4 regions of the Bradyrhizobium sp. CCBAU 51745 genome follow, and region 3 is predicted to be linked to each of the others. Evidence: predicted binding sites of a transcription regulator. Region 3 holds the regulator's gene; each other region holds the start of a gene.
What was found. Region 3 encodes LexA, which represses DNA repair genes until DNA is damaged. Its sites were predicted from a motif close to TGTTCNNNNTGTGTTCNG; they were not measured.

Region 1 (5,915 bases), on a different contig from region 3:
CTGCTCCCGGGGTTGCAGCGTCATGAGGTCGACGACGTTGACGACGCGGATCCTTAACTCCGGCAGCGCCTTGCGCAGCAGGTCGACGGCGGCGAGCGTCTCCAAGGTCGGCACATCGCCGGCGCAGGCCATCACCACGTCGGGTTCGCTGTTCGCGTCCTCGTTGCTGGCCCAGGTCCAGATGCCGATGCCGGCATCGCAATGCGTCGCGGCCTCCTGCATCGACAGCCATTGTGGCGCCGGCTGCTTGCCGGCGACGATGACGTTGACGCGGTTGTAGGTGCGCAGGCAATGATCGGCGATCCAAAGCAGCGTGTTGGCGTCGGGCGGGAAATAGATGCGGACGATGTCGGCTTTCTTGTTGGCGACGAGATCGACGAAACCCGGGTCCTGGTGGCTGAAGCCGTTGTGGTCCTGGCGCCAGACATGCGAGGTCAGGAGATAGTTCAGCGAGGCGATCGGCCGTCGCCATGGCAGGTGCCGCGTCACCTTCAGCCATTTGGCGTGCTGGTTGAACATGGAATCCACGATGTGGATGAAGGCCTCGTAGCAGGAGAAGAAGCCGTGCCGTCCGGTCAGCAGATAGCCTTCGAGCCAGCCCTGGCAGAGGTGCTCGCTCAAGACCTCCATCACGCGGCCGTCCTGTGCCAGATGCACGTCGTAAGGTTCGATCGGCTCCATCCAGACCCGTTCGGTCGCATCGAACACGGCATCGAGCCGGTTTGATGCGGTCTCATCAGGACCCACGATGCGGAAATTACGCTCCCCGGCGTTGAGGCGGATGACGTCGCGCAGGAACTTGCCGAGCTCGCGTGTGGCTTCGCTTGTCACGCCGCCGGGCCGCGGCACCTCGACGGCAAAGCTGCGGAAGTCGGGCAGCTTCAGCTCCTTCTTGAGCAGTCCGCCATTGGCGTGCGGGTTGGCGCCCATGCGTCTGTTACCTTGGGGCGCGAGGGCCTGAAGCTCGGGAACGAGCGCGCCGCTCGCGTCGAACAGCTGGTCCGGCTCGTAGCTGCGCATCCAGTCTTCGAGAATCTTCAAGTGAGCCGGGTTCTCGCGGCAGTTCGCGACGGGCACCTGATGCGCGCGCCAAAAGCCTTCAACCTTTTTCCCGTCAACCTCCTTCGGGCCGGTCCAGCCCTTCGGGCTGCGCAGCACGATCATCGGCCAGCGCGGCCGCTCCACGCTCGCACGCCCGTCGCGGGCGTGCAGCTGGATCGAGCGGATGCTGGCGATCGCGACGTCGAGCGCATCGGCCATCGCCCGGTGCATCAGCTTGGGATCGTCGCCTGCGACGAACAGCGGCTCGTGGCCGAATCCGCGGAACAGATCGCGGATCTCGCTGTCGGGCATCCGGCCGAGCACGGTTGGACCCGCGATCTTGTAGCCGTTGAGGTGCAAGATCGGCAGCACGGCGCCATCATGTGTGGGATTGAGGAACTTGTTCGAATGCCAGGACGCTGCCAGCGGGCCGGTCTCGGCCTCACCGTCGCCGACGACGCAGGCAACGATCAGGTCAGGATTGTCGAAGGCCGCGCCATAGGCGTGCACCAGCGCGTAGCCGAGCTCGCCGCCTTCGTGGATCGAGCCCGGCGTTTCCGGCGCTGCATGGCTCGGGATGCCGCCGGGGAAGGAGAATTGCCTGAACAGTTTTCGTAGCCCGTCCGCATCGCGCGGGATGTCAGGATAGACCTCGCTGTAGCTGCCTTCCAGATAAGTGTTCGCCACCATGCCCGGGCCGCCATGGCCGGGACCGCAGACATAGAGCACGCTCAGGTCCAGCGCGCGGATGACGCGGTTGAGATGCGCATAGATGAAGTTCAGCCCCGGCGTCGTGCCCCAATGGCCGAGCAGGCGCGGCTTGATGTGCTCGGGCCGGAGCGGCTCGCGCAGCAGGGGATTATCCAACAGGTAGATTTGCCCGACGGAGAGATAGTTGGCCGCACGCCAGTAGCGATCGAGGAGATCGAGGTCGCTGCTTGCAGCGGACGATTGTTGTTGAAATGTCATGATCATGCCGACCTTCGCCCGGGATCGTCATCAACCGGGTTCCGGCGAGATCGATCCTTCCGCCGCATCAAACGGGATCGAGGTCACGCGGTGTTGCGTGAGGTCAAAGGACCGCGGGCGAAGTTTGGGCAGCGCTACTGTGCATGGGGTTGTTTTCGCGTTTTCGATTCTTGTTCTTGATTTGTTCCTTTGGCGTGCTATCTTGAATGCATGAGTCCAGCTTCTTCTTCTGCTCTGAAGCACCCGCCGGTCACGGCGCCCTCCGAGCCGGCGGGTGCGCCTTCTGACTTCCCTGAACTGGCGGTCGCCATCGACCGCCAGCGCAGGCGGGGGCGGGGCGCCCAGTCCAACGCCAGTGGCCGCTATGAGGCCGAGGCGCGCGTCGCCTTCGACGATGGCTGGCAGAGCCTGGACGATCTGCCGCCGTTCAAGACCACGGTCGGCGTCGACACCTCGCGCAAGGTGATCACCCGCAACGACTCGCCCGACATCGGCTTCGACCGTTCGATCAATCCCTATCGCGGCTGCGAGCATGGCTGCGTCTATTGCTTCGCGCGGCCGACGCACGCCTATCTCGGCCTGTCGCCGGGGCTCGACTTTGAGTCAAAGCTGTTCGCCAAGCCCGAGGCGCCTGTTCTGCTCGAGAAGGAGCTCGCGGCCGCAGGCTACGAGCCGCGGATGATCGCGATCGGCACCAACACCGATCCCTACCAGCCGATCGAGCGCGAGCGCAAAATCATGCGCGGCATTCTGGAGGTGCTGGAGCGCACCGGCCATCCCGTCGGCATCGTCACCAAATCCGCGCTGGTCGTGCGCGACATCGACATTCTCGCCCGCATGGCCAAGCGCAACCTTGCCAAGGTCGCGATCTCGGTAACCTCGCTCGACCCGAAGCTCGCACGGACCATGGAGCCGCGCGCCTCGACGCCGCCGAAGCGGCTGGAGGCGCTGAAGCAGCTCTCGGAGGCCGGCATCCCCACCACGGTGATGGTCGCGCCCGTGATCCCCGCCCTGAACGATTCCGAGATCGAGCGCATCCTCGATGCCGCGGCGCATGCCGGTGTCAAGGAAGCCTCTTACGTTTTGCTGCGGCTGCCGCTGGAGGTGCGCGATCTCTTCCGCGAATGGCTGATGGCGAATTATCCGGATCGCTATCGCCACGTCTTCACCCTGATCCGCGACATGCGCGGCGGCCGCGACTACGATTCGAAATGGGGCGAGCGGATGAAGGGCACAGGCCCGATGGCCTGGACCATCGGCCGCCGCTTCGAGCTCGCCTGCGACCGGCTTGGGCTGAACAGGCGCCGCTCGAAGCTGACGACGGATCATTTTACCAGGCCGAAGCAGAACGGCGAGCAGCTCAGCCTGTTCTGAGGCGCGAGGGGCGGGCGCTGAATAACGGGAATTGCACGGAGTTCCCGGTTGCGCCGGCGAGCCGGCTTGCGCACGATCCCGGCCATGATTCGGGACAAGTCCGCCAAGAAGCCAGTCAAGGATGCGCCAGAAAAGGCTCCTGAGAAGAAGGCTGCGCCCGTCAAGGCAAGCTTCCGCCGCGAGCGCGCGCTGATCAAGCGGGGCATCTGGCCGGTCGCGGGCTGCGACGAGGCCGGCCGCGGGCCGCTCGCCGGCCCCGTGGTGGCGGCTGCGGTGATTTTGGATCCGGACCGCATCCCGCGCGGCATCGACGATTCCAAGCGCCTGACGGCGGAAGAGCGCGAAAGGTTGTTCGACAGGATCTGCGCCACCGCGCAGGTCTCGGTCGCCGTCGCTTCGCCCGCGCGGATCGACCGCGACAACATTCTGCGCGCCTCGCTGTGGGCGCTGAAGCGCGCGGTGGTTGCGTTGCCCGAGCCTCCGAAGCTCGTCTTCGTCGACGGCCGTGATCGCCTCGACACGGCTTGCGACTGCGAAGCGGTGATCGGCGGTGACGGCATCGTGCTCTCGATTGCGGCGGCCTCCATCGTCGCCAAGGTGACCCGCGACCGGCTGATGTGCGCGCTGGCGCAGGATTGCCCCGGCTACGGCTTCGAGCAGCACAAGGGCTATGCCGTGCCCGAGCATCTCGACGCGCTCGACCGTCTCGGCCCCACCATCCACCACCGCAGCTTCTTCGCCCCCGTCGTCGCCGCCCGCGCCAAGCACATGCCCTGGACGGTCGAGCCGGTGCAGGATCTGTTCTCCGTCACCGAGGTCGAGACCGCAGTTGAAATCGAGGCTTCAGCGGGCCTCTAGCGCAGACCGAAGTTGCCACGACGCGTGGCGCGCTTTATCAAAACAGCTGTGAGCGAATAGGGCCGGCTGGACGGGTTGGCTGCATCTTGCGGGCGTTGCATGCGGTTTACCTCCCTGGTCATCGAGCTCATTCGCGCCCGGCCGCGGTTGATCGTCTGGATTGCCGTGCTGCTGCAGGCCACGATGTGGCTGCTGGTGGCGCTGCTGTTCTACCGCAGCCCGCCCGGCAATCTCGCGACCCTGCTGGCCTTTGGCCGCGAATATCAGGTTGGCACTGATCTCGGCCCGCCGCTGTCGCTCTGGCTCGCCGATATCGCCTATCGCGCCGCAGGCGGCCATGTCTTCGGCGTCTACGTCCTTGCCGAGCTCTGCGAGATCGCGACCTTCATCGCGCTGTATCATCTGTCGCGGGCCGTGGTTGGCAGCCAGCAGGCGGTGCTCGCCGTGCTGCTGACCATGACGGTGCTGGCCTTCTCCTCGTCCGCGCTCGACTTCGGCCCCTTGGTCCTCGCCCGGCCGCTCTGGGCGCTGCTGCTGCTGCATTCCTGGCAGATCATCGGCCAGCGTCGCGGCAATGCCTGGTTCGCCTGGTCGATCGAGGCGGGGCTTCTGCTGCTGACCACGCCGGCTGCGATCTTCCTGCTCGCGCTGCTCGTCATCTTCGCGCTCTCGACCGTCGGCGGCCGCCGGACCTTGCGCGCGCTCGATCCGCTGTTCGCACTCGTCGTCGTCGCCGTGCTGGCGCTGCCCTATGCGGTCTGGCTGACGCGCGCCCAAACGCTGGCGCTGCCGGCCCTGCCGCAAACGGCCGACCTCGGCGCCCGTGCGATCCACGCCGCCTGGCTGCTCGGTGGGCTGGTGTCTGGTGCGATCGCGGTGCCGGTGCTGAGCTTCCTCAACACACCCCTGTTCGCCGGCAAGAGCGAGGAGGCGCCGATCATCTACCGCCCGCCGGTCGAGCCGCTCGCTCGCAACTTCGTCTATTTCTTTGCACTCGCGCCGGCGCTGGGGGCGGTCCTGATCTCCGGCCTGTTCGGGTTCGAGACTGTCGTCGGCGGCGCCGGCGTCGTGCTGGTCATGTCGGGCCTCGCCATGGTCGTCATGGCGGGCGATCTCATCGCCATGCGCCGCGCGCGGATGTTGCGCACGGTATGGGCGGCGGCCGTCATCGCCCCTGCCGCCGGCGTCGTGCTGGCCGTGCTGTTTCTGCCCTGGACCGGCACCGGCGAGATCGCGACCTCGATGCCGGCGCACGCGATCTCGGATTTCTTCGACGAGAGCTTTGCCCGCCGCACCAACCATCGCCTGCGCGCGGTCGCCGGCGAGACGCAGCTTGCGAGCCTGATCACGCTGCATTCCGGCCGGCCGCATCTCTTCATCGATGCCAATCCTGCGCGCACACCGTGGATGTCACAGGCAAAATTCAGCGAGAGCGGCGGCGTCGTGGTCTGGCGTGCGTCCGATACTGGCGGCACCCCGCCGCCCGAAATCCTCGCACGCTTCCCGGGCATCGTGCCCGAAGTGCCGCGTGCCTTTGAATGGCTGGTCAATGGCCGTCAGGGATTGCTGCGCATCGGCTGGGCGATCGTACGGCCGAAGGGGGCGTAATCAGGTGTCATTCCGGGGCGCGGCAAAGCCGCGAGCTATGGTGCGCAATTGCGCACCTGAGAATC
Region 2 (5,915 bases), on a different contig from region 3:
GTTCATCGGCGATGCGCCCTTCGAGCCAGGCTTCCGTTTGCGCGAGATCGCGCAGCGCCCTCGCGTAGCGCAGCGCCGCGCTGCGGTCTGCACCACGCGGCAGCTTGCGCGCCTTGCGCAATATGTCGGCCGCCGCGTTACGGTAGGCCAGCGATCGATAGAGAAAGACCACCTTACCCATAGCTGATGTTCCCGTGTTGATGGCGTCTATCCTGGCAAGGCCGGCATGAACGCCGGATGAAGCGATGGTGACAAATCCTTTATGCGCAATGGAACCCCGCCATGACGGGCCGCGTTTGCATGCCAGATCGATCGGCAGTTCCATGCGCGCAAAAAAATCGCCAAACAGATCGCCAAATTTGATCTCTCCCACCGGCGTGATCAAGCTGATGACCCATGCGATGATGGGCGCTGCACTCGGTCTGATGTTCACGCTCGCACTCGTTCTGGCCAATCCCGCGGTTGCGGAATTGCTGAACCATGGCGGCCGTGCGGCGGCCTTGGTGTTTGTTGCAACGATGGTGACGACGTTTGCCATCGGCGCCTCGTTGACGGGCGTCGTATTCATCCTCAACGAGGACAAGGAAACCTGAAGCGGGCGCGAAACACGCGCGACCAATATTCTTCGGAACTCCTGCGGCAAATGGCGGTTGGCTCCTGCGTCAATTCAACTCAGGGAGTTCCCTTACATGAAGACGATCAAGCTCGCTCTTGCCGTGATGCTGGCCACCGGCCTTGCCGCCGCGCCGTTCGCTGCGCAGGCCAAGTCGCACAAGAAGCATCACTCCTCCTCCATGTCGCAGACCACCACGGGAGCGAACATGAAGAAGACCGTTCCGCCCGATCCGTCAGGCCAGGGCGGTTCTGGCCCCGGCAGCGATCATGGTGGCAGCATGACCGCGCCCCAGAACGGCCAGAGCAAGTAAGCGCGGGCTTACGGCAATAAGAAGCCCCGCGGCGACGCGGGGCTTCTCGTTGCGCATGAGCAGTGCGCTCACGCTGCGCTGCGTTGGCTGTGGCGCCCTTCCTTGATCTCTTCGATGATCTTGGCACTGAAGGCTTCGAGGTCGCCGGGATTGCGCGAGGTGATCACGCCCTGGTCGACCACCACTTGCGAATCTTCCCACAACGCGCCGGCGTTGATCACGTCGGTCTTGATCGATTTGTAGGACGTCATCTTGCAGCCCTTGGCGATGCCGGTCTCGATCAGCAGCCAAGGCGCATGGCAGACGGCAGCGACGACCTTCTTGGCGTTGAAGATCTCCTTGATGAAGGCCAGCGCCTTCGGCTCCACGCGCAGGAGGTCGGGATTGATCTGCCCGCCGGGCAGAACGATTGCGTCGTAGTCGGTGCTGACGGCCTGATCGAGTGTCTTGTCGACCTTCACCGGCCTGCCCCAATCCTTCATGTCCCAGCCCTTGATCTCCCCTTCCGCGAGCGAGATCACGTGAACCGTCGCGCCGGCTTTCTTCAGGCGGTCGCGCGGCACCTCCAGTTCCGACTGCTCGAAGCCATTGGTGGCGAGAATCGCAATGGTCTTGCCGCTCAGCTCCATGGAACACTCCTTTTGTTTCGGGATGGTCGCAGTCAAATCAGGCGCGGTGCGATCGTTCCTGAAACAGCATTCACATCGGGACGTCCCTCACCGCCACATCGTCGGCGCGCGGGTCAGCGCGTCCCGCCCAGCCCGCTTCAGATCCTCCAATGAGCAGCGGTCCTGGCGTGCGGTCGCCCGCAATCTGATCGCAACGCGCTCGCGCGTCGTCGTGTCCCACGCGGGCACGTCTGCGCAGACTTCATCGAGCACCGCCTGCAGCAAGGCGGCCATTTCGGCATCCGGCATGGACGAACTCCGGCAGGTCGCGTCGCGCGACCGCCTTAGCTGCGTCGGATGTCAGGGATGTTAAGGGAATGGACTACGGAGCTCGTCTTCACGAGTTGATCGAGCTGGGCCCGCTTGCGCGCGATCAGGAGCTGGGCGGCGGCGTCGTCGAGGCCTTCCCGCTGCAATTGCCGGATGGCGGAGCCCAATTCGAGGATCTCGGCGCGCAGTCTCAGAATCCGGTATGTGTCCGGGTCTTCCTCCACGGCCAGCCTCCCTCCACCAACGCCTCAGCGGCGTACCGGCCTGTTCTCGTTCTTCAGCGGACGCAGACGCACCCGGTCGCGGATGTCGGGCAACACCTCGCCGCCGCCCGCGGCCTTCCATTCGCTGATCAGCAGGTTGATCTTCCGGCGCAGCTGGATCTGCGCCTGGGCCCGTTCGCTGCAATCGCGGTCGCGATTGACAAGATCGCGCACGGATGCTTCGACATCCGCCATCTCCAGCCTCAAGATGCTGATTTTACGTCGAATTTCATTAATTCTGTTGTCCATGGCTTGTTAGAACAAAATAAGAACATATAGTCAAGCCACGAATTCAGGATGGAGAGCGAGATGCAGGTTCAGGGTAAATACGACGCCAAAGCTTTTCCGAACACCAAGGCTTTTCTGATGGAGCAGATGACCCGGGCGCAGGGGCTGCGGCTGAAGCGGCTGAGCGAAGAGGCCTACCAGCCCGCGCAATACGATCGCGATCTCTCCTTTGCCGAAGCCGCACGCCGCATCCAGATCCTGGAGGCAGAGATCGAGCTCGCGAACTCTTTCTGAAGAGGTCTATCGCCGGGCGCTTTTGGAACATTGGGTCAGCACTCCTGTTTTCTTGCAGAGCCATGGGAGAGAGCTGATGGCACGCAAGGCAAAGAAGCGCCGCTATTCACGTAGCTCCGGCAGCGATGTCGAGAGCGAGATGCGGCGCTACAAGAAAGGTACCGCCAAGAGCGGACGCGGCGGTCGCGGCGGACGGGTAAAGAGCCGCAAGCAGGCGATTGCGATCGGTCTGTCGAAAGCGCGCAAGAAAGGCAAGAAGGTGCCGAAGAAGGCGTCGAAGCGAAAGACGTCCAAGAAAAAGACGAGCAAGAAAAAGACGAGCAAGAAGAGCTCGAAGCGCAAATCCTCCAGGCGGTGACGCTGGCCGCCGTCAGATCATGCTGCCGGGCATGAAGCAGCGGATCGAAACGCCGAACACCGTCTTGACCGGCCAGACCATGGTGCGGCCGGCCCGATTTGGCTCGGTGATCACGGCTTCGTCGGGGACCTCGACCCATACTCCATCGAGCCTCACCCGGTAGTGACCATTATGCGAGTCCCAATCGGGATCGGCCACGGCAACGCCGTCGGCATCCGAGCAGCATGGACCAAGATGGCTGCGCAAGCTGTCGAACCAGGGTTTGAGCGGCGAGTCCGTGAAGCGACCGTCGTCACGACCCAAGGCGCTTCCGGTCGACAGCAGGAAGGGCGCGACGAGCAGCCCGAGCTTCAGCGAGAGCTTCAATCGATCCATGTCGGCACCGATCAATACGGACATCGGCCGGTTCCACAAATCAGCCGGACGTCCGAAGTTCCACTCCTGCAACTTGCCTCTGCGGCTTCATTGCCGCCGAAGCGCAACAGTATTGGCGAAGTTTGACCAGCGAACGCGGCTTTTTCGGACGAACCCGTCATCATTGCTGCCGTTAACGAGAATGTTATCAGCGGCCTGTGGGTATCTCGAGAGTCGCGCACGAAAAAGGCGGCCCGAAGGGCCGCCTTTTGAATTTGCCGTCAGGCTCGCGAGATCAGGCGAGCGGCACCGCGACGAACCGGGTCGCCTCCGCACTCTTCACCTGCAACAGCACGCTGTTCTTGCCTGATGATTTGGCCTGCGCCAGCTCGGAGCGGACCTCCGCGACGTTGGAAACAGCCTTGCCGCCGACATTGAGGATGACGTCGCCGGTCTGGATGCCACGCTGCGCGGCCGGTCCCTGCGGATCGACTTCGGTGACCACGACGCCCTTCTGCCCGGCCCCCTGGACTTCGCCTGATGGCGCCAGGCTGAGGCCGAGACGCGGCGTGCCGGGGGTCTGCTGGGTCTTGCCGTCATCGGACTGATTGCCTGCTTTGGCCAGCCGCTCGTTCGGCAGCTCGCCGAGGGCGAGCGTCACCGTCTTGCTGTCGCCCTTGTGGACGACGTCGAGCTTCACGGACGTACCCGGCGCCAGGGTGGCGATGGTGCGGGCGAGATCGCGGGAATCCTTGATCGCGGTGCCATTGACCGCGGTGATGACGTCGCCCGCCTCGATGCCGGCCTTTGCCGCCGGGCTGCCATCCTGCGGATTGTCGACGATCGCGCCGCGTGCCGCCTTCAGGCCGAGGCTGTCGGCGATCTCCGCGGTCACCGGCTGCACCTGGACGCCGAGCCAGCCGCGGGTGACGGCGCCCTTGTCCTTGAGCTGCGCGACGACGAGCTTTGCGGTCGAGGCCGGAATGTCGAAGCCAATGCCGACCGATCCGCCCGAGGGCGAGTAGATCGCAGTGTTCACGCCAATGACGTTGCCGTTCATGTCGAAGGCCGGACCGCCGGAATTGCCCTTGTTGATCGGCGCATCGATCTGGATGAAGTCGTCATAGGGGCCGTTGCCGATGTCGCGACCGCTGGCCGAGACGATGCCGGCCGTCACGGTGCCGCCGAGGCCGAACGGATTGCCGACCGCGACCACCCAGTCGCCGATCCGCGGCTTCTGGTCGGAGAATTTCACGAACGGAAAGTCCTTGTTGCCGTCGACCTTGATCAGCGCGAGATCGGTCTTCGGATCGGTGCCGACCACCTTCGCGGTGTAGATCGTGCCGTCGTCCATCGTCACCTGAACGGATTGGGCGTGGTCGACGACATGGTTGTTGGTCACGGCATAGCCGTCGGCCGAGATGAAGAAGCCGGAGCCCTCGCCGGTGACCATCTGGTGCCGCTGCGGCGGCATGCCGTTCATGCCGCCGGGGCCGCGGAAGCCGAACTGCCGCGAGAACTGGTCGAACGGGAACTCTTCGTCCTGATCCATCCGGTTCTGTTGCAGCATCGCGCTCTTGTCGTTGTCCTGGTCGATTTTCACCCGCACCGAGATGACGGCCGGCTTGACCTTGCTGACGAGGTCGCCGAAGCCCTGCGGCGTTGCGGCGCTTTCAGCGGCCTGCGCAGGCGAAATCAGGGAGGACACGCCGAACGGCGTTGAAACGGGAGAAGCCGCCAGCACGGCCACGCCCAGCGCGGCCACGGTGCCAAGCAGCGCGAGCCGGCGCGGCCTCAAAATTGTAGGGGTCCTGGTGGTGTCGGAATTGACGCGATCGATCATGTCAAAATGTCCATGTTGGGTTAGTCGCCTTGCACCCAACATGGACATCGTCACCTTACGGCGTCCCGTCCACGCGATTAATTCTTGGCAAAGAAAGTGCGGCGGGCGGCCGCAGGGCACCATCCTCGCCGCAGATTTGATGCAGCTCAACGCGAGCCCTGCTGGCGGTGAAACACTTCTTCCATCGGATGATGTCCATCGGAGACGCCGCCATGTACAAAGACATTCTCGTCCACATCCCGACCGAACGACCGATGCGCGCCGTGATTGATGGCTCGATCTCGCTCGCAGCCAGCCTCAATGCCCATGTCGATGCGGTCGCGGTCGGCTATGTCGCAAGCACCACGGCCTACGTGATGGAGGGCGGTGCTGCCGTCGCGGCCGTGTTCGAGATGGAACGCGAACGGGCGGTCGAGCGGGCCGAAGCCGCGCTTGCCGTCTTCAGGAGCGAAGCGGGCAACGCCGATATCTCCTGCACCTGCCACCCGCTCGGCGCGATTCCGGTGGATGCAGCCGGTTCACTCGGCGAGATGGCGCGGCTGCACGACCTTAGCATCGTGCTTCAACCGGATCCCGAGCAGGTGACGTTCGACAACGAGGTCCCGCGCGAGATTCTGTTCCAGGCCGGTGGTCCGGTGCTGTTCCTTCCATACACCTTTCGCGGGGCCTTCAAGGCGAAGCGGATCGGCATCTGCTGGGACGGCAGCCGCG
Region 3 (5,915 bases):
AGGCTGGTGCGGGTCGGCTGTTTCCTTGGGTGCCCGTCGCCTTCGGCTGCGGCATCGCGCTCTATTTTGCCGCCGACCATGAGCCGATGCTGTGGGTCACGATGGCGATGGCGACCGCGCTCATGGCTGGCGCCGTCCTGTTGCGGCGAAGCCGCCTGTTTGCGCCCGCAATCATGATCGCGGCGGTTGCGGCCGGCTTTGCCGCGGCGACGTGGAAGACGGCACGCATCGCCCATACCGTGCTCGCAAAGCCGCTTTATTCCGTGTCGCTGTCGGGCTTCGTCGAGACCCGCGACATCCGTGAGCGTACCGACCGTTTCGTGCTGCGTGTCACGGCGATGGAGGCACAGCGCAGCGACGTGAAGCTCGAGCGTGTCCGCCTCTCCGTGCGCAAGGGGACGGCGCCCGATGTCGGCAGCTTCGTGCAGCTGAAGGCGCGGCTGATGCCGCCGCTGTCGCCATTGCGTCCGGGCAGCTACGATTTCTCGCGCGACATGTTCTTCCAGGGCATCGGCGCCTCCGGTTTTGCGATGGGGGCGATCACGACTGTGACGCCGGCCGTGTCGGGCGGATTGCAGCTGCGCTATGCCGCGATCATGCAGGGCTTGCGCGATGCGATCGACGCGCGCATCCGCGCCACGCTCGACGGCGATAACCGCGCCATCGCGACCGCGCTCCTCACCGGCCGCCGCGATGCGATTACGACGCCGGTCAACGACGCCATGTTCATCTCGGGGCTCGGTCACGTCCTCTCGATTTCGGGCTATCACATGGCCGTCGTCGCGGGGGTCGTCTTCTTCGCGGTCCGCGCGCTGCTCGCGCTCGTCCCGGGACTGGCAGCGGGCGTTCCCATCAAGAAATGGTCGGCCGCCGCCGCCTTGGTTGCGTCAGCGTTCTATCTGCTGCTCTCGGGCGCCGAAGTCGCGACGCAGAGATCGTTCTTCATGACCGCGGTGGTGCTGATCGCTGTCATCGTCGATCGCCGCGCGATCACGTTTCGCACCCTGGCCGTGGCGGCGCTGATCGTGCTCGCGGCCGCGCCGGAAGCGCTGGTGCATCCAAGCTTTCAAATGTCGTTCGCGGCGACGCTCGGGCTCGTCGCCATGGTGCAGATCGGCATGCCGAGCCTGCTGGCCTCGCCCGATCATTCGGCGACCGCGCGCATCGCGCTGTGGGGAGGCCGCGAGATCGCGATGCTGTTCATGGCCTCGATGATCGCGGGACTTGCGACCACGCCTTACGCCGCCTTCCATTTCCACCGTGTGACGCCTTATGGCGTGCTCGCCAATCTCGGCGCGATGCCGGTGGTCTCGGCGTTGGTGATGCCGGCCGGGCTGCTCGGATTGCTCGCGGCTCCGTTCGGGCTGGACGGCGTGTTCTGGTGGCTGATGGGAATCGGCATCGACTGGATGATCTTGGTCACGCGCTGGGTGGCGGCATTGCCCGGCGCGGTCGGCCACGTCGGCGCCTTCGGCACGGTGCCGCTGATCGCTGCGAGCCTCGGCCTGATCCTGATGGGTCTTTTGCGCACGCCGCTGCGCTGGTCGGGAGCATTCGTGCTGGTGGCGGCGACCGTCTGGAGTCTTTCCGTCCGGCAACCCGATATTCTGATTGCCGGTGACGGTCAGAACGTCGCGGTGCGCGCCAGGGACGGGCAGCTGCACCTGATCAGGGCGAAGAAGGACAATTTCCTGCTGAAGGAGTGGCTTGCAGCGGACGCTGATTCGCGCGATGCGGCGAGCACCTCGCTCGGCGACGGCGTGTCGTGCGACGATGCCGGCTGCGTGACGCCGCTTGCCGACGGCCGCATGGTCGCGCTGGCGCTCCGCATCGACGCGCTGGCTGATGATTGCGGTCGCGCGGCCCTGGTGGTGACGGCAAAGCCTGCGCCGCCGGATTGCACCGGGATGGTGATCGATCGGCCGCGTCTGGCGAGCCAGGGCGCGCTGGCGCTGACACGTCGCGGCGATGGCTTTGCCATTGCGGCGGCGAGGGCGAGAGGCGCAAACCGCCCCTGGTCGCCGGCGGCGGCCGGCGATGGAGATTTCGAAGGGACCCTCATGCCGCGGTCCGCAGCTCCGCGCGCCAAGGACGCAACACCGTCCGAGGCCGACCTTCAGGCCGAGGATTGAGGCATGATCCGGACAAGCGCGGAGCGGTTCTCCGGCGCGACAAACGCGAAAACGCGTTTGCGCGGAGATCATGCCCAATTTTGGCCGGTTCAACCGATCGGCAGGCCCGGAGGTGTCGGCTGTCTGTCGGCGACAACTTGCGGCTTGTGCTCGCGCTCACCGAGCGGCTGGGTCACCGGCAGTTGCAGCACGGTTGCGCGCTGGCCTTCGACGAGCTGGGTCACCAGCACGTATTTGCCATCGGGGAATTCGATCGCGTCGTGATGACGATCGGGAATGTGCGGATCGACCTTGCCGAACTTGCCGACGCGCGAATTGATGGTGCGCGTCCAGATCCACCTGTTGTCGTAGCGGACGTTGTCGGCGAAGGCGAGCTCCGTTCCCGGCAGCAGGCAGACCGCGACCGACATGTCGGCTTCGGAGGCGAAGCCGCGCGTCGAGGTGCCGCGGAAGGTTGTCGTGACGATCGTCTCGCCGACCTCTGCGGGACGCGTCGCGACGGCATGCAAGCTATAGTCACACATCGGGTGCTCCTCATCAGCGATAGAGCACCCGCGCCTCTTCTGAGGCGCAGGCCTCTATCAGAGTGGAAGCCTGCGATCATATGCCATGTTGGGGGCAAATCTGCGGCTTGAGTCTGCAGGCTGCCATCACAATTTCTTTTTCAGACATCCGAGGAACAAAGACTGCTTCCGTGCATTCCGAGAGCTTCTTCGTTAGCGCCCAGCCGGTGCCGACCAACCCGAATAAGGCCAGGCCGGCTGCGCCTGTTGCCCGACGGCGTTGCGGGCACTGCGGAATTGTTCGTTCGTCGCCTGTGGCGCCCTGCGAACGTGATGCTGCGGCTGCGCAGCGAAGGTTTGCGACGCTGATATTGCGATCAGCGCGATCGCGACGGTGCTCAGAATAATCTTGCGCATGGCGGTCTCCTCGGTCTCGCAAGGCCTGCGAAGCGATGCGTGCTTCGTCATGGCGTGCCGGGGATGTAGCGCGGGAGAGGTGGCCGGATAATCAGTGCAAAACCAGAAAAACCAACCAGCCGGAGCGGACAATCGTCCGCTCCGATCTTGAGGGCGTGCTTGCCAGGTGGCGACGTGCGCCGCGTTCAGTATTTGCGGTACAGCCCGATCAGCTTGCCCTGGATCTTGACCCGGTTGGGCGGCAGGATCCGGACCTCGTAGGCGGCGTTTGCCGGCTCGAGCGCGATCGAGGCGCCGCGGCGGCGGAAACGCTTGAGCGTGGCTTCCTCGTCGTCGATCAGGGCCACCACGATATCGCCGGTGTCGCAGCTCTCGTTGCGCTGGATCAGCGCCATGTCGCCATCGAGAATGCCGGCATCGACCATGGAATCACCGCGGACTTCGAGCGCGTAGTGCTCGCCCGCGCCGAGCATGTCGGGCGGGACGCTGATGGTGTGGCTGCGCGTCTGCAAGGCCTCGATCGGCGTACCGGCCGCGATCCGGCCCATCACGGGAACTGCGACAGGGCGTTCGCCCTCATCGACGGGCGGGCTCGACATCGTGTGCACCTTGCCGAGATTGCCCTCGATGACGCTCGGCGTGAAGCCGCGACGGCTGCCGGCAGCCGCCTGGAGTTCAGGCAGCTTGATCACTTCGATGGCGCGGGCCCGGTTGGGCAGGCGGCGGATGAAGCCGCGCTCCTCGAGCGCAGTGATCAGGCGATGGATGCCCGACTTGGAGCGCAGGTCGAGCGCATCCTTCATCTCGTCGAAGGAGGGCGGCACGCCGCTTTCCTTCAATCGCTCGCTGATGAACCGCAGGAGCTCGTATTGTTTGCGCGTTAACATCTCGACCAAAATCCCCCTGACGATGTCGCTCGATTCCCAGACGCTGAATTCAGCAGTAAGCCGCTACATGCTCGAAACAAATCATGAACGGACACTATATGTTCGATACATGTTCCGCAACTGCTTAATTTACCGTGAACGCGACAAAGTTCGCGGGACGGTTGCGTCGGCGCGCTCACTCCGGCAGTCGCAACACCTCGCAAGGCGTGCCGGAAGCGGCCCTCGGTGCGAACGGCGCGCGCACGAGAAGTGCCTGTGCCGCAGCGAGATTCGCCAACAGTGAGGAATCCTGGTGGTTGACGGGAAGAGCGACGAGCGTGCCGTCGTCCCGCGTCTCCAGACGCGCACGCAGATAATCCTCGCGCTGGTCATTGGCCCCGAGGTCGCGACCGAGCACGGCGCGTTCGCGGCGATGATGAATCATTGAGCGGCCCGACAGCGCGCGAATCAGCGGCACCAGAAACAGGAAGCCGCAGACGTAGGATGACACGGGATTGCCGGGCAGGCCGATGACGCGCATCGGCCCGAGCTGCCCGTTCATCATCGGCTTGCCCGGCCGCATCGCGATCTTCCAGAACGCCATCGAGATACCTTCGTGCCGAAGCGCCTGCTGCACCAGATCGTGGTCACCGACAGACGCTCCGCCGGTCGTGATCAGGATGTCGGCGCCGGATTCGCGGGCGCGGCGGATGCCCGAGGTGGTGGCGGCAAGCGTGTCGGCGGCGACGCCGAGATCGATGGTGTCGGCACCCTCGCTGCGGGCGAGGGCGTGCAGGGCGTAGCCATTGGAATAGACGATCTGGCCGGGGCCGGGTGTCGAGCCCGGCATCACAAGCTCGTCGCCGGTTGCGAGAATCGCGACCTTAGGACGGCGATGAACGCTCAGCTGCGGATGGTTCATGCCCGCGGCGAGCGCAAGGTCCCGATCGGTCAGCCGTGCGCCCTTGCGCAGGAGCACGTCGCCCTCGCGGAAGTCGATCCCGGCGGGGCGAATGTGCCGCCCGGTGAGGGCAGCTTCCTTGATCGTGATGCGCTTGCCGTCCGCGATGGTGTCCTCCTGGATCACGACCGCATCGGCGCCGGCGGGAACGACGCCGCCGGTGAAGATCCGGACAGCTTCGCCGGCACCGACCGTTCCTGCAAATGGGCGGCCGGCTGCAACCTCGCCGACCACCGTGAGCTGCGCATCAACCTTCGCAGCATCAGCCGCGCGAACGGCATAACCATCCATCGCTGACATCGCCTCGGGCGGCTGCGTCCGGCGCGCCGCGACGTCCCGCGCGAGCACGCGATGGAAGGCCTGATCCAGAGCGATCATTTCCTCAGCCAAAGGCTCCGCACCGGCGAGCACGGCGGCAAGCGCATCGGAAACCGGCATCAGGGCCACGGCGAACTCCCGCAACGAGATCAAGGACTCGGTCGGGCAAGGTTCTAGCCGAGCGGGAGGGCCGACGCAAAAAGGGCTATACTGCTGCGAAGCTTACGCTTCGGGCACTAGGGCTCATGTCCAGCATGATCCGGGCAGACCGGTCCGACGGGGGCAGAACTGTGGGCAGCGTCACGACCGCGTTATGGGATTTCCCCTTGCCGCGTTTTCCACTTCAGCGACGTCGGGCGCCTTGGGGCCCTGATCCCGGTCGGGCATCGGATCTGCCTGAGATTTCAGATCGGCCGCTTTGCTCATCAGCTTGGCAGAAAGCTCGGCGTCCGAAGTGGTCTTGGCGAATTTGACCAGCAGGGAGGCCTGCTTGGTGAGGTATGTTTTGCCCAACACGCGATATGTCCGTCCATGGAAGTCCCAGCGGACTCAAGAGTCCGGAAGGGGGCATTCCGTTCCCGGAACTCCGTACAAAAATGCACAAAGAGCTTTGGTTCCTCGTTTTCGGGCGAAATTGTTCCGGAAATTGCCGCCCGATCAGATCCCCAGCGCCTTCAGCGCGACGCCGACGTCGTGGTGTGAGGTCACATGGACCGCG
Region 4 (5,915 bases), on a different contig from region 3:
GCGCCGATCGCCGCGTGCAGCACCCGCGTGAATGCGGTCTCGGTTTGCGTCGCAGCTTCCGCCCGCACCGACTGCTCGGGCTCGGTCGCAACAAGCGCCGTGATCGTCCCGATCAGCACCATCGCCGCCATCACCACATAGCCCCACATCCAGGCCGCGCTGCGCGTGATGCCGGTGCTCTCGAAGCCGGAGACGATGAACAGCGCGCCCGCGGTCGAAACCAGCATGCCGATGCGATAGGCCGCGACATAGGCCGCCATGCCGGCCGCCTGCTCGCTCTCCGGCAGGCTCTCGACGCGGAAGGCGTCGACCACGATGTCCTGGGTCGACGACGTCGTCGCCACCAGCAGCGCACCGAGCGCGACGTAGAACGGTGACCGCGCCGGATCGGTCATCGCCAGCAGCAGGATCGAAATGATCAGCAGCAGCTGCGAGAACAGCAGCCAGCCGCGCCGCCGTCCGAAGGCGCGCGTGAACAGCGGCACGTGCAGCGCATCCACCAGGGGCGCCCACAGGAACTTCAGCGTGTAGGGCGTGCCCACCAATGCAAACAGCCCGATGGTCTTGAGATCGACGCCGGCCTCGCGCATCCACACCAGCAGCGTCGAGCCCGACAGTGCCAGCGGCAGCCCTGACGAAAAGCCGAGGAACAGCACGATCAGCACCCGCGGTTGCAGGTACACAGCCAGGCTGTCGCGCCAGGAGGTCGCGGGGGCGTCAGTGCCGGCGGGGGACGTCGTGTCGGGTGCGGTCATAGGGCGGTGTTAGCAGATTCCGGGGGAAAAGACTCGCGGCAGCCGTGTGGCGGGAATGCCTTCGGCCCCCTCAATGTCATCGTCCGCGAAGGCGGACGATCCAGTGGTCACCAGCACCTCGATTCAATCACTGCTGCCGCGGCGTACTGGATACCCCGCCTTCGCGGGGTATGGCAGTGTGCCCATATCCTATTCACCCGCTTGCAGCTTCTTCGGAAACAGCTCGCCCGCGCCCGTCGTCACCAGCCGCGGGCCTTCCGGCGCATCGGTCTTGCTGAAATCGAGCTCCTCGATTCGTCCCGCCCGCTTCTCGATCTTGTCGGCGGAGATCAGGATCTGCCGGACGTCTTCGTTGGCGTCGGCAAAGTGCTTCTGCAATTTCAACACACGGTCGCGCAGGCGGCCGAGATCGTCGCCGAGCTTGATCACCTCGGTCTGGATCTGGTCGGCGGCATCGCGCATGCGCGCGTCCTTCATGATCTGCTGCATCACCTGGATCGCGAGCATCAAGAGCGAGGGCGACACCAGCACGACGCGGGCGCGATAGGCCTTCTGGATCACGTCGTCGAATCCGTCATGGATTTCGGCGTAGACCGATTCCGACGGCACGAACATCAGCGCCATCTCCTGGGTCTCGCCGGTGACGAGGTATTTTTCCGCGATGTCGCTGACATGCTTCATCACGTCGCTGCGCAGCCGCTGCGTGGCGAGGCGCTTCTCCTCGTCGGTGCGGGCATCGTGCAGCGCGGTCATCGCCTCCAGCGGGAATTTCGCATCGATGCAGAGCGGGCGCTGGTCGGGCAGGAACACGACGCAGTCGGGCCGTTTTCCGGTTGAGAGCGTGAACTGGAATTCGTAGGACCCCTTCGGCAGACCGTCCTGGACGATCGCCTCCATCCGCGCCTGGCCGAAGGCGCCGCGCGACTGCTTGTTGGCGAGCACGTCGCGCAGGGTCGTGACCTGCGTGGTGAGGTCGGTGAGGTTCTTGTGGGCAGAGTCGATGATGCCGAGCCGCTCGTGCAGCGCGCGCAGGCTCTCCATGGTGTTGCGGGTCGAGTGTTCCATGGACTGGCCGACCCGATGGGTCACCGAATCCAGCCGCTCGTTGACCGCCCGCGCCATTTCGGCCTGGCGGCCGGCCAGCGCCTGGGTCATGGCGTCGACCCGCCCGGAGGCCTCGCTCTGCGCGTGCAGCACCTGGGCGAGCCGCTCTTCCAGCTCGTCGGCCCGGATCGCGCTCGCCATCGCGAGTTCCGCGCCGCGCCGCCCCGAGCGCGCGATCACGACGGCAATCACCACCAGCAGGATGAGGACGAGGGCGCCGAAGCCGATCAGCGCATCGATGGTGCGCACCGGCCAGTCGCCCAGCATGAAAATGATCTCGTTCATGTCGCCCTTCTAGCCGATTCGCGGACCAGAGCGAACGAAGAGAGAACGATGACCCTAACGGCCCCCTCATTTTTATGGTTACCGAAAGGCGAAGTTTTATGGTTAGCGGAGGGTTGACGCGTTCCCGGCCGCATTGACCGCTTCTCGTGCGCAGCTTAAATCGCCCGCCATGGCCCTCAGAGAAATCATCATCCTGCCCGACAAGCAGCTGCGTCTGGTCTCCAAGCCGATCGAGAAGGTCACGCCGGAGATCCGCAAGCTTGCCGACGACATGTTCGAGACCATGTACGACGCGCCCGGCATTGGCCTCGCTGCGATCCAGATCGCGCAACCGCTGCGGCTGATCACCATGGACCTCGCCAAGCCCAACCCGGACGGCGAGACCAAGCCGGAGCCGCGCGTCTTCATCAATCCGGAGATCATCGCCTCGTCAGAGGAGCTGTCCACTTACGAGGAAGGCTGCCTGTCGATCCCCGAATATTACGAGGAGGTCGAACGCCCGGCCAAGGTGCGCGTGCGCTTCACCGATCTCGACGGAAAGCTGCACGAGGAGGACGCCGAAGGCCTCTACGCCACCTGCATCCAGCATGAGATCGATCATCTCAACGGCGTGCTGTTCGTCGACTATCTGTCGAAGCTCAAGCGCGACCGCGTCATCAAGAAGTTCGAGAAAGCCGCCAAGCGCGCGGCGGAGTAGGTCTTTCTGTCGTTGTTCCGGGGCGATGCAAGGCATCGAACCCGGAACTTCGAGATTCCGGGTTCGGCTCTTCGAGCCGCCCCGGAATGACGGTCACATTAATTGCGTCCTTCGCAGGTTTTTCCCCGATGCCGCTCCGCCTGATCTTCATGGGCACGCCCGATTTCTCCGTGCCGACGCTGCTCGAGCTCGTCGCGCACGGCCACGAGATCGTGGCCGTCTATACCCGCGCGCCGAAGCCGGGCGGGCGGCGCGGGCTGCAGATGCAGCCGACGCCGATTGAAGAGGCCGCGCGAAAGCTCGGCGTCCTCGTGCTGACGCCGAAGACGTTGAAGACGCCGGAGGCGCTGGAAGAGTTTCGCGCCTTCGACGCCGATGCCGCTGTCGTCGTCGCCTATGGCATGATCCTGCCGCAGGCGATCCTCGATGCGCCCCGGCTCGGTTGCTACAACCTTCACGCTTCGCTGCTGCCGCGCTGGCGCGGCGCCGCGCCGATCAACCGCGCGATCATGGCCGGCGATGCCGAGAGCGGCGTCATGGTGATGAAGATGGATGTCGGCCTCGATACCGGCGACGTCGCCATGGCCGAGCGGCTTCCGATCACCGACAACATGACCGCGGCCGATCTGCACGATCGCCTCGCCCGTCTCGGCGCCGACCTGATGGTGCGCGCCATGGCGGCGCTTGACCGCGGCGGGTTGCAGCTGAAAAAGCAGCGCGAGGACGGCGTCACTTATGCCGCCAAGATCGACAAGGCCGAGGCGCGGATCGACTGGAGCAAGCCCGCCCATGCGGTGCTGCGCCATATTCATGGCCTGTCGCCGTTTCCCGGCGCCTGGGCCGAGCTTGAGAATGCGCGGGTCAAAATCCTGCGCTGCGCGCTTGCCGAAGGTTCCGGCGCGCCGGGTGCCGTGCTGGACGATCAACTCACCATCGCCTGCGGCGAGGGCGCCATCCGCATCCTCGAGCTGCAGCGGGAGGGCAAGGGCCGGATGCAGGCGGCAGACTTTTTGCGCGGCACGCCTGTGAAGCCGCCGATGCGGCTCACCTAATGCCGCGCTACAAGCTCACCATCGAATATGACGGCGCCCCGTTCTTCGGCTGGCAGATCCAGGACACGCTGCCCTCGGTCCAGGGCGCCCTGGAAGCAGCGGTGAAGGCGATGACGGGCGCCGATCTGCGCGTGCACGGTGCCGGCCGCACCGATGCCGGCGTGCATGCGCGCGGCCAGGTCGCGCATGTCGATGTCGAGAAGCAGTTTCCGCCCGGCCGTTTTCGCGACGGGTTGAATGCGCATCTGCGTCCGCATCCGATCGCAGTGCTCGAAGCCGAGATCGTGCCCGATCATTTCGAGGCCCGCTTCTCGGCGATCAGGCGCCACTATCGCTACCGCGTCATCAACACCCGCGCCAATCTCGCGCTCGACGCCGGCCATGCCTGGCGCGTGCCGCGCCGGCTCGACGCTGACGCGATGCATGCGGCCGCCCAGCGCCTGCTCGGCAAGCACGATTTCACGACGTTCCGCGACACCGAGTGCCAGGCGAAATCGCCGGAGAAGACGCTCGATCAGCTCGACGTCTTTCGCGATGGCCGCGAGATCACCATCCTCACCTCGGCGCGCTCGTTCCTGCACAGTCAGGTGCGCTCGATGGTGGGCTCGCTGGTCTGGGTCGGCGAGGGACGCTGGACCGCCGACGATCTCTCCGCAGCGCTTGCCGCCCGCAACCGCGCCGCCTGCGGCATCGTCGCGCCGCCGGAGGGGCTGTATCTGATGAAGGTGGATTATTAGGCGAGAGGCGCGCGGCTGTTGCCTCATCAGCGGTGTCATGCCCCGGCTTGACCGGGGCATCCAGTACGCCGCGGCCTCTCGTCCTATCGCTGGCGTCTCTGGAATACTGGATCGCCCGGTCAAGCCGGGCGATGACAGCGGAGAATGGGGCGTTGAGCGTTAAACAAAATACCTTGTCAGAATCCCGCGATAGACCTTCGTCAGCTTCTCCAAATCCACCACCGGCACGCGCTCGTTGACCTGGTGCATGGTCTGGCCGACCAGGCCGAACTCGATCACCGGGCAATAGCTCGAGATGAAACGCGCATCCGAGGTGCCGCCTGAGGTCGACAGCTCCGGCTTGCGACCCGTCACCTCTTCGATTGCGGACACCGCGAGGTCAGTGAACGGGCCGGGCTTGGTCACGAACACGTTCGAGTTCGATGGCTCCCAGACAATACGGGCCTTGATGCGGTTGCCGCAGGCTTTGGCGAGACGGGTCTCGACCAGCTCGCGCAAGGATGCCTGGGTGTGGTTGTCGTTGTAGCGGATGTTGAATTTGGCGCGGGCTTCGCCGGGGATGACGTTGAAGGCCTTGTTGCCGACGTCGACCGAGACGAATTCGAGATTGGAAGCCTGGAACTGCGCGCTGCCATGATCGAGCGGCTCGTCCGAGATCGCCACGATCAGACGCGAGATGTCCGGCACCGGATTGGAGGCGCGATGCGGATAGGCGACGTGGCCCTGCACGCCGTCGACGACGAGCGTGCCCGACTGCGAGCCGCGGCGGCCGACCTTGATGGTGTCGCCGAGCGTCTCGACATTGGAGGGCTCGCCCAGCACGCAATGATCGAACTTCTCGCCGCGCTCGGCGGCCCATTTCAGCAGCTTGATGGTGCCGTTGATCGAGACGTCTTCCTCGTCGCCGGTGATCAGGAACGAAATCGAGCCCTTTCCGTCCGCGCGCGGCTTGCCGCCATTGGCGGCGAGATGCTCCAGCACCGCGGCCACCGAGCACGCAATGCCGCCCTTCATGTCGACCGCGCCGCGGCCGTGCAGAAAACCGTCCTTCACCTCGCCGGAGAACGCGCCAACGCTCCAGGCGCTCTCGTCGCCTGCTGGCACGACGTCGGTGTGGCCGGCAAAGGTGATGTGCGGGCCTTCGGTGCCGATCCGCGCATAGAGATTGTCGACGTCGGCGGTGCCGTCCTCACTGAAGGTCACACGGCGGCAAATGAAGCCGGCTGCGCCCAGCGCTTTCTCAAGCACGCCGAGCGCGCCGGCGTCTTCAGGGGTTACCGAGGGG

Region 1: the regulator LexA is predicted to act here: its motif matches at 2,182-2,199, upstream of XH98_RS39270 (PA0069 family radical SAM protein).
Region 2: the regulator LexA is predicted to act here: its motif matches at 2,384-2,401, upstream of XH98_RS39625 (DUF3072 domain-containing protein).
Region 4: the regulator LexA is predicted to act here: its motif matches at 2,175-2,192, upstream of XH98_RS15885 (DNA recombination protein RmuC).

What each region holds. Positions count from the first base shown of each region.
Region 1 covers NZ_LBJP01000093.1:657,527-663,441, forward strand. The annotation lists gene XH98_RS39265 (phosphoketolase family protein) at 1-2,010, opposite strand, end outside; gene XH98_RS39270 (PA0069 family radical SAM protein) at 2,221-3,384, shown strand; gene XH98_RS39275 (ribonuclease HII) at 3,469-4,242, shown strand; gene XH98_RS39280 (glycosyltransferase family 39 protein) at 4,342-5,850, shown strand.
Region 2 covers NZ_LBJP01000093.1:728,945-734,859, reverse strand. The annotation lists gene XH98_RS39660 (hypothetical protein) at 1-385, opposite strand, end outside; gene XH98_RS39655 (hypothetical protein) at 390-593, shown strand; gene XH98_RS39650 (hypothetical protein) at 690-926, shown strand; gene XH98_RS39645 (type 1 glutamine amidotransferase domain-containing protein) at 995-1,555, opposite strand; gene XH98_RS39640 (hypothetical protein) at 1,643-1,843, opposite strand; gene XH98_RS39635 (hypothetical protein) at 1,879-2,088, opposite strand; gene XH98_RS39630 (hypothetical protein) at 2,113-2,322, opposite strand; gene XH98_RS39625 (DUF3072 domain-containing protein) at 2,437-2,649, shown strand; gene XH98_RS39620 (DUF6496 domain-containing protein) at 2,726-3,007, shown strand; gene XH98_RS39615 (hypothetical protein) at 3,020-3,382, opposite strand; gene XH98_RS39610 (Do family serine endopeptidase) at 3,657-5,204, opposite strand; gene XH98_RS39605 (universal stress protein) at 5,417-5,915, shown strand, end outside.
Region 3 covers NZ_LBJP01000070.1:35,316-41,230, reverse strand. The annotation lists gene XH98_RS17255 (ComEC/Rec2 family competence protein) at 1-2,132, shown strand, start outside; gene XH98_RS17250 (hypothetical protein) at 2,222-2,656, opposite strand; gene XH98_RS17245 (hypothetical protein) at 2,849-3,052, opposite strand; gene lexA (transcriptional repressor LexA) at 3,238-3,939, opposite strand; gene XH98_RS17235 (molybdopterin molybdotransferase MoeA) at 4,115-5,326, opposite strand; gene XH98_RS17230 (hypothetical protein) at 5,498-5,713, opposite strand; gene XH98_RS17225 (HAD family hydrolase) at 5,855-5,915, opposite strand, start outside.
Region 4 covers NZ_LBJP01000066.1:2,731-8,645, forward strand. The annotation lists gene XH98_RS15880 (AmpG family muropeptide MFS transporter) at 1-755, opposite strand, end outside; gene XH98_RS15885 (DNA recombination protein RmuC) at 945-2,144, opposite strand; gene def (peptide deformylase) at 2,314-2,841, shown strand; gene fmt (methionyl-tRNA formyltransferase) at 2,970-3,893, shown strand; gene truA (tRNA pseudouridine(38-40) synthase TruA) at 3,893-4,630, shown strand; gene dapE (succinyl-diaminopimelate desuccinylase) at 4,790-5,915, opposite strand, start outside.